DNA from 3 places in the Rhizobium sp. TH2 genome. Region 2 is predicted to be linked to each of the others. Evidence: predicted binding sites of a transcription regulator. Region 2 holds the regulator's gene; each other region holds the start of a gene.

Region 1 (2,269 bases), 420 kb from region 2:
TTCCGACTCTGGATCCGTACCCTCAACGGCGGCCTCGCTGGTGAAGCGCGGCAGGATCGGCGCCACGGTCTTGAGGATGAAGGAGCAGCGGCGGGCGATCTCCACCGTGTTGTCGATCGCTTCCGGCAGGTCGGCGAAGAGCTTCGCCATCTCGGCGCGCGACTTGAAATAGTGGTCGGGCGTCAGGCGGAAACGGTTGTCGTCGGAGACCATCGCATTGTGGGCCACCGCCATCAGCGCGTCATGGGCCTCGAAATAATCCAGCGTCGGGAAGAACGGCTCGTTGGTCGCGACGATTGGCAGTTCGAAACGGTAGGCGAGATTTATCATCGCCGCTTCATGCGCGTGGTCGTAATTTCCATGCCGTTGCAGTTCGACATAGAGCCTATCACCGAAGAGCGACGCGAGCGCCCTAAGCCGCGCCTCGGCGACATCGTGCTGACCCTCGACGAGGGCCGAATCCACCGGTCCGCCGCGTGCTCCGGTCAGCGCAATCACGCCGGGAACGGAATCCCCGAGCCAGGACCGCTTGATGTGGATGGTGCCCGGCCCCTCGCCCTGCATGTAGGCGCGACTGACGAGGCCGGACAGTGTGTGATAGCCCTCTGATGTGGCGGCGATCATCACGATTGCCGGCAGCTTGCGCAGTTGCTGCTGGCGGCCGTTCCTGTCGTCGCCGGACTCGTCTTCCATGTCGATCGAGAGCTGGCAGCCGATCAGCGGCTGGAGCCCATCGCCCGAGGCGGTCTTGGAAAATTCGAGCGCGGCAAAGAGATTGTTGGTGTCGGTCAGCCCGATGGCGGGCTGATTGTCGTCGAGCGCCTTGGCGATGATCTTCTTGACGGGCAGTGCGCCCTCGAGCAGCGAATAGGCCGAATGGACCCTCAGATGGACGAATTGCGGGCTCTCGCTAAGCGCCTGTTCCGTCCCCGAATGAGAATCACCTGCCATGCCATGCCACCGTTTCGCGATGGCGGATTCTAGCGACGGGCGGTCGCCTGCGCGAGTCCTGTTTAAGAGACCCTGTCCTTACCCACTAGAAAGTGATCATCAACACAGCGCAGCTGGTTACAAACATGACGATTGAGGTGAACGCTGCCATGTCGCGAAGAAAATCGGTCATTTACGCCTCCTGTTCGTTTATGTTTCTTATTTGTTCCATTTTTGTTCATGAGTCAATGGGGCAAATGCTGGGTGGTTAAGAAAGTGTTGAGAGCGACGAGGGACCGCCCGCTATTCACAGGGGCGGGAGAACTTTGGCCTGGCTGACGTTGGACTGAGGTTACTGCGCCATTCGCTGCACGGTCGCGAAACCGCTCAGGCCAAGCCATTGCTGCATGCTTTTGGCGATCGCAGGATCGCCCTCGATATCAAGTTGGCCTGCATCGGCCTCGCGCCGGATGGTGGTGAGGCCCATCCAGATGGCGGTCATCGACCGCAGCGATCCACGCACCAGCAAGTCGAGATCGTATCCGGGGTCAAAATTGCAGAGATCAGCACTTCCGTTCTCGACCACAAGCCACCAACTCTTCTGCGAGGCAATGAGTTCGGGATACAGAAACTGAATCGTGCAGCGGCGGGACGGCAGATGCCCGGCATCGAGGTTGCGGCGCATGTCCCACATCAGCAGCGAAGGATCGAGATTCTTCAGCGACAGCCTGGATTCCATCCATCGCTGTGCCCAGTTTCCAAGGCCGATGATGAGCGGACGAAGCTCTTCGCCGGCCGGCGTCAGCCCATACTCCACAGCGCCTCCCGGTTTGCGCAATGTCGTGACCACGCCCGACTGTTCGAGTTCCTTGAGACGCTTGGAAAGCAGTGCCGGGGACATTTTGGGGACGCCGCGGCGAAGTTCGTTGAAGCGCGTCGAACCGCAGAGCAATTCGCGCACCACAAGCGTCGTCCAGCGCGAACACAGAATCTCCGACGCCATCGAAACCGGACAGAACTGTCCATACCCACCGCGCTCTTGCATTGGAGACCTCTCAAGGTCGACGAAAAACCCATGATAGTCGAGATTTCCACCAGAACCAACACGTGTCGCCATTCTCAGAAACATGGTCGAGCGACCCGTCTCACCGAGCAGTACAGTTCCTGAACTGGAAGCTGGTCGGAAGTGCAGGCAAGGTCGATGGCATAGTTTCACAATTGGAGGATATCGACATGCAAGCCGCAGCGGAATTTGCACTTTCCCCGAATACGATGGACACCCCCAAGCGCAGCGTTGCCGAGATTGCGGCATCGCTGGCATCGGCGATCGCGGATGGCG
Region 2 (2,269 bases):
CGTTGGAGGCGTGCAGGCCGTAAGCTTCGCGGTAATTGACCACGATCCAGTAGGAATAAAGTTTCGCCGCTGCATAAGGCGAGCGCGGATAAAAGGGCGTCGTCTCGCGCTGCGGCACTTCCTGCACCAAGCCGTAAAGCTCCGACGTGGAGGCCTGGTAGAAGCGGGTCTTCTTCTCCATCTTCAGGATGCGGATGGCCTCAAGCAGGCGCAACGTGCCGATGCCGTCGGCATTGGCGGTATATTCAGGCGTCTCGAAGGACACGCGCACATGGCTCTGGGCGGCGAGATTGTAGATCTCGTCCGGCTGGGCTTCCTGTACGATGCGGATCAGGTTGGTCGAATCCGTCATGTCTCCGTAATGCAGGATGAACCGCTGATCCTTCTCGTGCGGATCCTGGTAGATGTTCTCGATGCGGCTGGTGTTGAACGACGACGAGCGGCGCTTGATGCCGTGGACGATGTAACCCTTGCTCAGAAGCAGCTCGGCGAGATAGGCGCCATCCTGGCCCGTAATGCCGGTAACAAGGGCTACTTTTCTCTTGTCGTTGCTCAAATGGATTCTCCTGTCGAATGCAATCTCTGGGCTATTTGCCTGCTTGCCTCCGCGCTAGAGGCGGATTGGGGCGGCAAAATGTCGGAAGGCCGGAACACAGCACAACAATTAACCGATCACCCCGGAGGGGACGGACAAAAGCAGAAATTTCCGGAAATTCTGACCCTTCGCTTCTCCTTATCGGAGGACGCGTAAGACTGCAATCGTCCCGCCTTCGACTCGCAAATATGGCTCTGCCCGGCGGAAAACGCACGGGCCGGGAAAAGTTCCCGGCCCTGCCAAGATGCTCAGTGATAACGGCGGATGAGCCCTACGAGCTTGCCCTGAACCTTCACGCGGTCCGGGCCAAAAATGCGGGTTTCGTATGCGGGATTTGCCGCTTCGAGCGCGATCGAGGCGCCTTTCCGGCGAAAGCGCTTGAGGGTCGCTTCCTCGTCATCGACCAGCGCCACGACGATATCGCCGGGACTTGCGGTCGAACCCGTGCGGATAACGACCGTGTCGCCGTCGAGGATACCAGCCTCGATCATCGAGTCGCCCTTGACCTCCAGCGCAAAATGATCACCGCTGCCGATCATGCCGGCGGGCACCGCGATCTCGTGCGTGTTGTTCTGGATCGCCGAGATGGGCACACCCGCCGCGATGCGGCCCATGACTGGAATGGCCACGGAATCAAGCACGTCGTCGTTGGCGGGCCGGGGTTGTGGTGGCGCCTGCGGCTTGCCGAGCGAACCCTCGATGACGCTGGGGGAGAAGCCCCTGGCGGCCGGCTTCACGCTGGGCGAATAGGCCTCGGGCAGCTTGATCACCTCCAGCGCGCGGGCCCGGTTCGGCAGGCGGCGGATGAAGCCGCGCTCCTCCAGTGCCGTGATCAGACGGTGGATGCCGGATTTGGATGCGAGGTCGAGCGCATCCTTCATCTCGTCGAAGGATGGTGGAATGCCCGACTCCTTCATCCGCTCGTGAATGAAGAGAAGCAATTCCTGCTGTTTTCTGGTTAGCATGTTCAAACCCCGGCAGAATCGTGAAACAAATCTGGAACAAACACTATATGTTCCATTTATGTTCTGCAAGGGCTTAATTTTTGCTTATATCTGCATGTGATCATGCGATTTTCGGCGGTGGGACCACAAAAAAAGCAATCTGGTATGAACTGTGGCGCATCGCGCGCGGAAATCTTCAGGATTTGCCTGGCATTGCCGCACGCAATGTATCGTTGATGCGCTCCTGCCAGCCGGGACCTGCTTCCTGGAAATACGCCAGAACATCGCTGTCGATCTTGAGCGAAACCAGTTCCCTGGTGTTGGGCAAGGCCGGCCGCTCGACGGCAGGCGCTGCGGCCGCCTTTTTCGCTGGCTTGAACAATGCTTCAGCGGCATCCATGGCGCTGACGGGTCTGCGGGGTGTGTTGGCCATGGTTTCACTTTCCGTTTATTGATTGCAGGATCTCGACGATCATTTCCGATTAATTCTCTCCCGTCCACCGCATTCGATCACGCGCTATCTTCGGCGGATGCTCGTGGAGCTCACACCTTCTCCGGGTTGGCAAGCACCGGATCGGCACGCAAGCGCTCGGAGGCGAAGTCCACGAATGCGCGGAGGCGGCCGGAGGCGGATCTGCCTTCGGCATGCACGATGTGGATGGGCACGGGTTCCTGTTCGAACTCGGCAAGCACGGTCCTGAGGCGGCCGGCCCTGACATGAGCGGCGACC
Region 3 (2,269 bases), 1.2 Mb from region 2:
TTTGTCCACTTCCCGTTCGTCACGGCTCAGCCAATCGAACTCCGTTCGCGCGCCCGCGATCGATTTCGCCCATGGATCGAGCACCAGCCGCTGGCCGAAAAAGCTCGGCACATCCGACCCCTTGAAGAACCGCTCGGCCTTGAGGAGCGCCAGTCCCGCTTGACCGGCAAGCCCCGGATTGAGCTGGGAATTCCAGACACAGAGACCCCGATAGGCCTGCGGCTCAACCTCGGCGGCGCGCGCGGCAATCACGCCGCCCATCGAATGGCCGAAGAGAATGATGGGCAAACCGGGATGGCGGGCCTCGGCGTGTTCTCTCACGGTCTTCAGATCAGCGAGTACTTTTGCCTCGCCGTCGCGTTTGGCGAACCGCCCCGGTTCGGCATCTGGCGCGGTGGTCAGGCCGTGGCCGCGATGGTCGAAGCCGTAGACATGATAGCCGCGCGCGGCCAGGAACCCGGCGAACTGCGCATATCGCAGCGAATGTTCGGCGAGGCCGTGGCTGAGCAGGAATATCGCCCTGGCGGCGCTGTGCGCCGGCTCGTGGTGGGCACTGATCTTCGTCCCGGTCGGGCTATCCAGCGTGAATGCATGTTGATATGTCATGCGTGGAATACGCCTTTCGAATATGCTGGCTCGCTATCTGAACGCGGGCGTCGAAAAAAGCAAGCTTCATCAATAGGTTGCGCTTCGGTTGCAAAAAGTTCGAATTGCAAGCCGAATCCAGCTTGAATTTAATCCCTATATGTATTTAGAATGTACCTGTTATGTTCTCGTTCGCATTAGGAGATTGCGATGTTTGCAAGGGCAGGGAATGGCGCATTCTTGACTAGATTCGGAATGTTTTTGATGATTTTATGTATACTTTCCTTGCCCTTTGCGGCGAAATCGGCGGAAATAGTGTCGCCAGTGAGCAAAGAGCGGAAATCGAGCGACCCCGAGCTGGCAAAAACCAAGCTGATCCTCGGTGTTTCATGGCAGCCGGGCTTCTGCGAAACGAGCCCCAAAACCCCTGAGTGTACCGGCCAGACCTCGGACCGTGTGGACGCGCGGCTTTTTTCGCTGAACGGCCTGTGGAAGTCGCGCAAGACCTATTGCGGCGTCGATAATGCGGTCAAGGAGCAGGACAAGAAGAAGAACTGGCTCGACATGCCGGAGCTTTCCCTTGATGAAGGCGTCCAACTCGAACTCGCGAAGGCGATGCCGGGTGTTGCATCGGGTTTCGACCGCCACCAGTGGATCAAGCATGGCACCTGCTCGGGCTATGTGGCGGACGAATATTACGGCAAGGCGCTCAAGCTGCTCGCGGCGCTCAACACGTCGGAAGTCCAGTCGCTCTTCGAGGATAGTCGCGGAGCCACGCTTGATGAAGCGAAGGTCAAGGCGGCCTTCGAGGCTGCGTTCGGCGCGGGTGCCGGCGACAAGGTGAAGATGCGGTGCCGCAAGGATGGCGACCGGCGGATCATCACTGGGTTGACGATCGGGCTCGGCGACGTGGGCGACGGAGAGGATGATCTCGCATCGCTGATCACTGCGGCCGGCAAGACCAAGTTCGGCTGCGCCGAAGGCGTTGTGGACGAAGCGGGACTTCAGTAAATTACACGAAGGCCCGTTCGCGGGCCTTTAACGTGATTGCTCCCCGGGGATTAATCGCATAAAGACGGACAAAATCTCCACCAGATCCGTCTTTCGAGGAATCCAAGCATATGGCTCGCCAATATATCTATCACATGTCGGAGCTCACCAAAGCTTACGGCGCCAAGAAAATTCTGGAGAATGTCAACCTCTCCTTCTACCCGGATGCCAAGATCGGTATCCTCGGCCCGAACGGAGCCGGTAAATCGACCGTACTCAAGATCATGGCCGGCCTCGACAAGGAATGGCAGGGCGAGGCCTGGCTTTCTGAAGGCGCGACGCTCGGCTATCTGCCGCAGGAGCCGCAGATGGACGAATCCAAGACGGTTCGCGAGAACGTCATGGAAGGCGTGGCCGACAAGACCGCCATACTTGAGCGCTACAACGAACTGATGATGAACTATTCCGACGAGACGGCGGACGAGGGCGCCAAACTCCAGGATGTCATCGACAGCCAGAATCTCTGGGATCTGGATTCACAGGTCGAGATGGCCATGGCAGCACTCGGATGCCCGCCCGCTGACAGCGAGGTGACCAGCCTATCGGGTGGTGAAAAGCGCCGCGTCGCACTCTGCAAGCTGCTGCTGTCCAAGCCTGACCTGTTGCTGCTCGACGAACCGACCAACCATCTCGA

The links. The regulator LexA, encoded in region 2, represses DNA repair genes until DNA is damaged. The targets are predictions, from matches to a motif close to TGTTCNNNNTGTGTTCNG.
Region 1: a site for LexA is predicted at 1,155-1,172, ahead of dnaE (DNA polymerase III subunit alpha). Genes of this name have one in related genera too.
Region 3: a site for LexA is predicted at 758-775, ahead of IHQ71_RS16835 (ribonuclease). Genes of this name have one in related genera too.

The regions. Positions count from the first base shown of each region.
Region 1 covers NZ_CP062231.1:1,748,873-1,751,141, reverse strand. Annotated here, with positions in the region: gene dnaE (DNA polymerase III subunit alpha) at 1-951, opposite strand, end outside; gene IHQ71_RS08825 (helix-turn-helix domain-containing protein) at 1,283-1,975, opposite strand; gene IHQ71_RS08820 (acyl-CoA dehydrogenase family protein) at 2,203-2,269, shown strand, end outside.
Region 2 covers NZ_CP062231.1:2,167,093-2,169,361, forward strand. Annotated here, with positions in the region: gene gmd (GDP-mannose 4,6-dehydratase) at 1-556, opposite strand, end outside; gene lexA (transcriptional repressor LexA) at 844-1,560, opposite strand; gene IHQ71_RS10875 (BrnA antitoxin family protein) at 1,736-1,972, opposite strand; gene IHQ71_RS10880 (LysR family transcriptional regulator) at 2,083-2,269, opposite strand, start outside.
Region 3 covers NZ_CP062231.1:3,402,180-3,404,448, reverse strand. Annotated here, with positions in the region: gene IHQ71_RS16840 (alpha/beta hydrolase) at 1-606, opposite strand, end outside; gene IHQ71_RS16835 (ribonuclease) at 910-1,596, shown strand; gene ettA (energy-dependent translational throttle protein EttA) at 1,707-2,269, shown strand, end outside.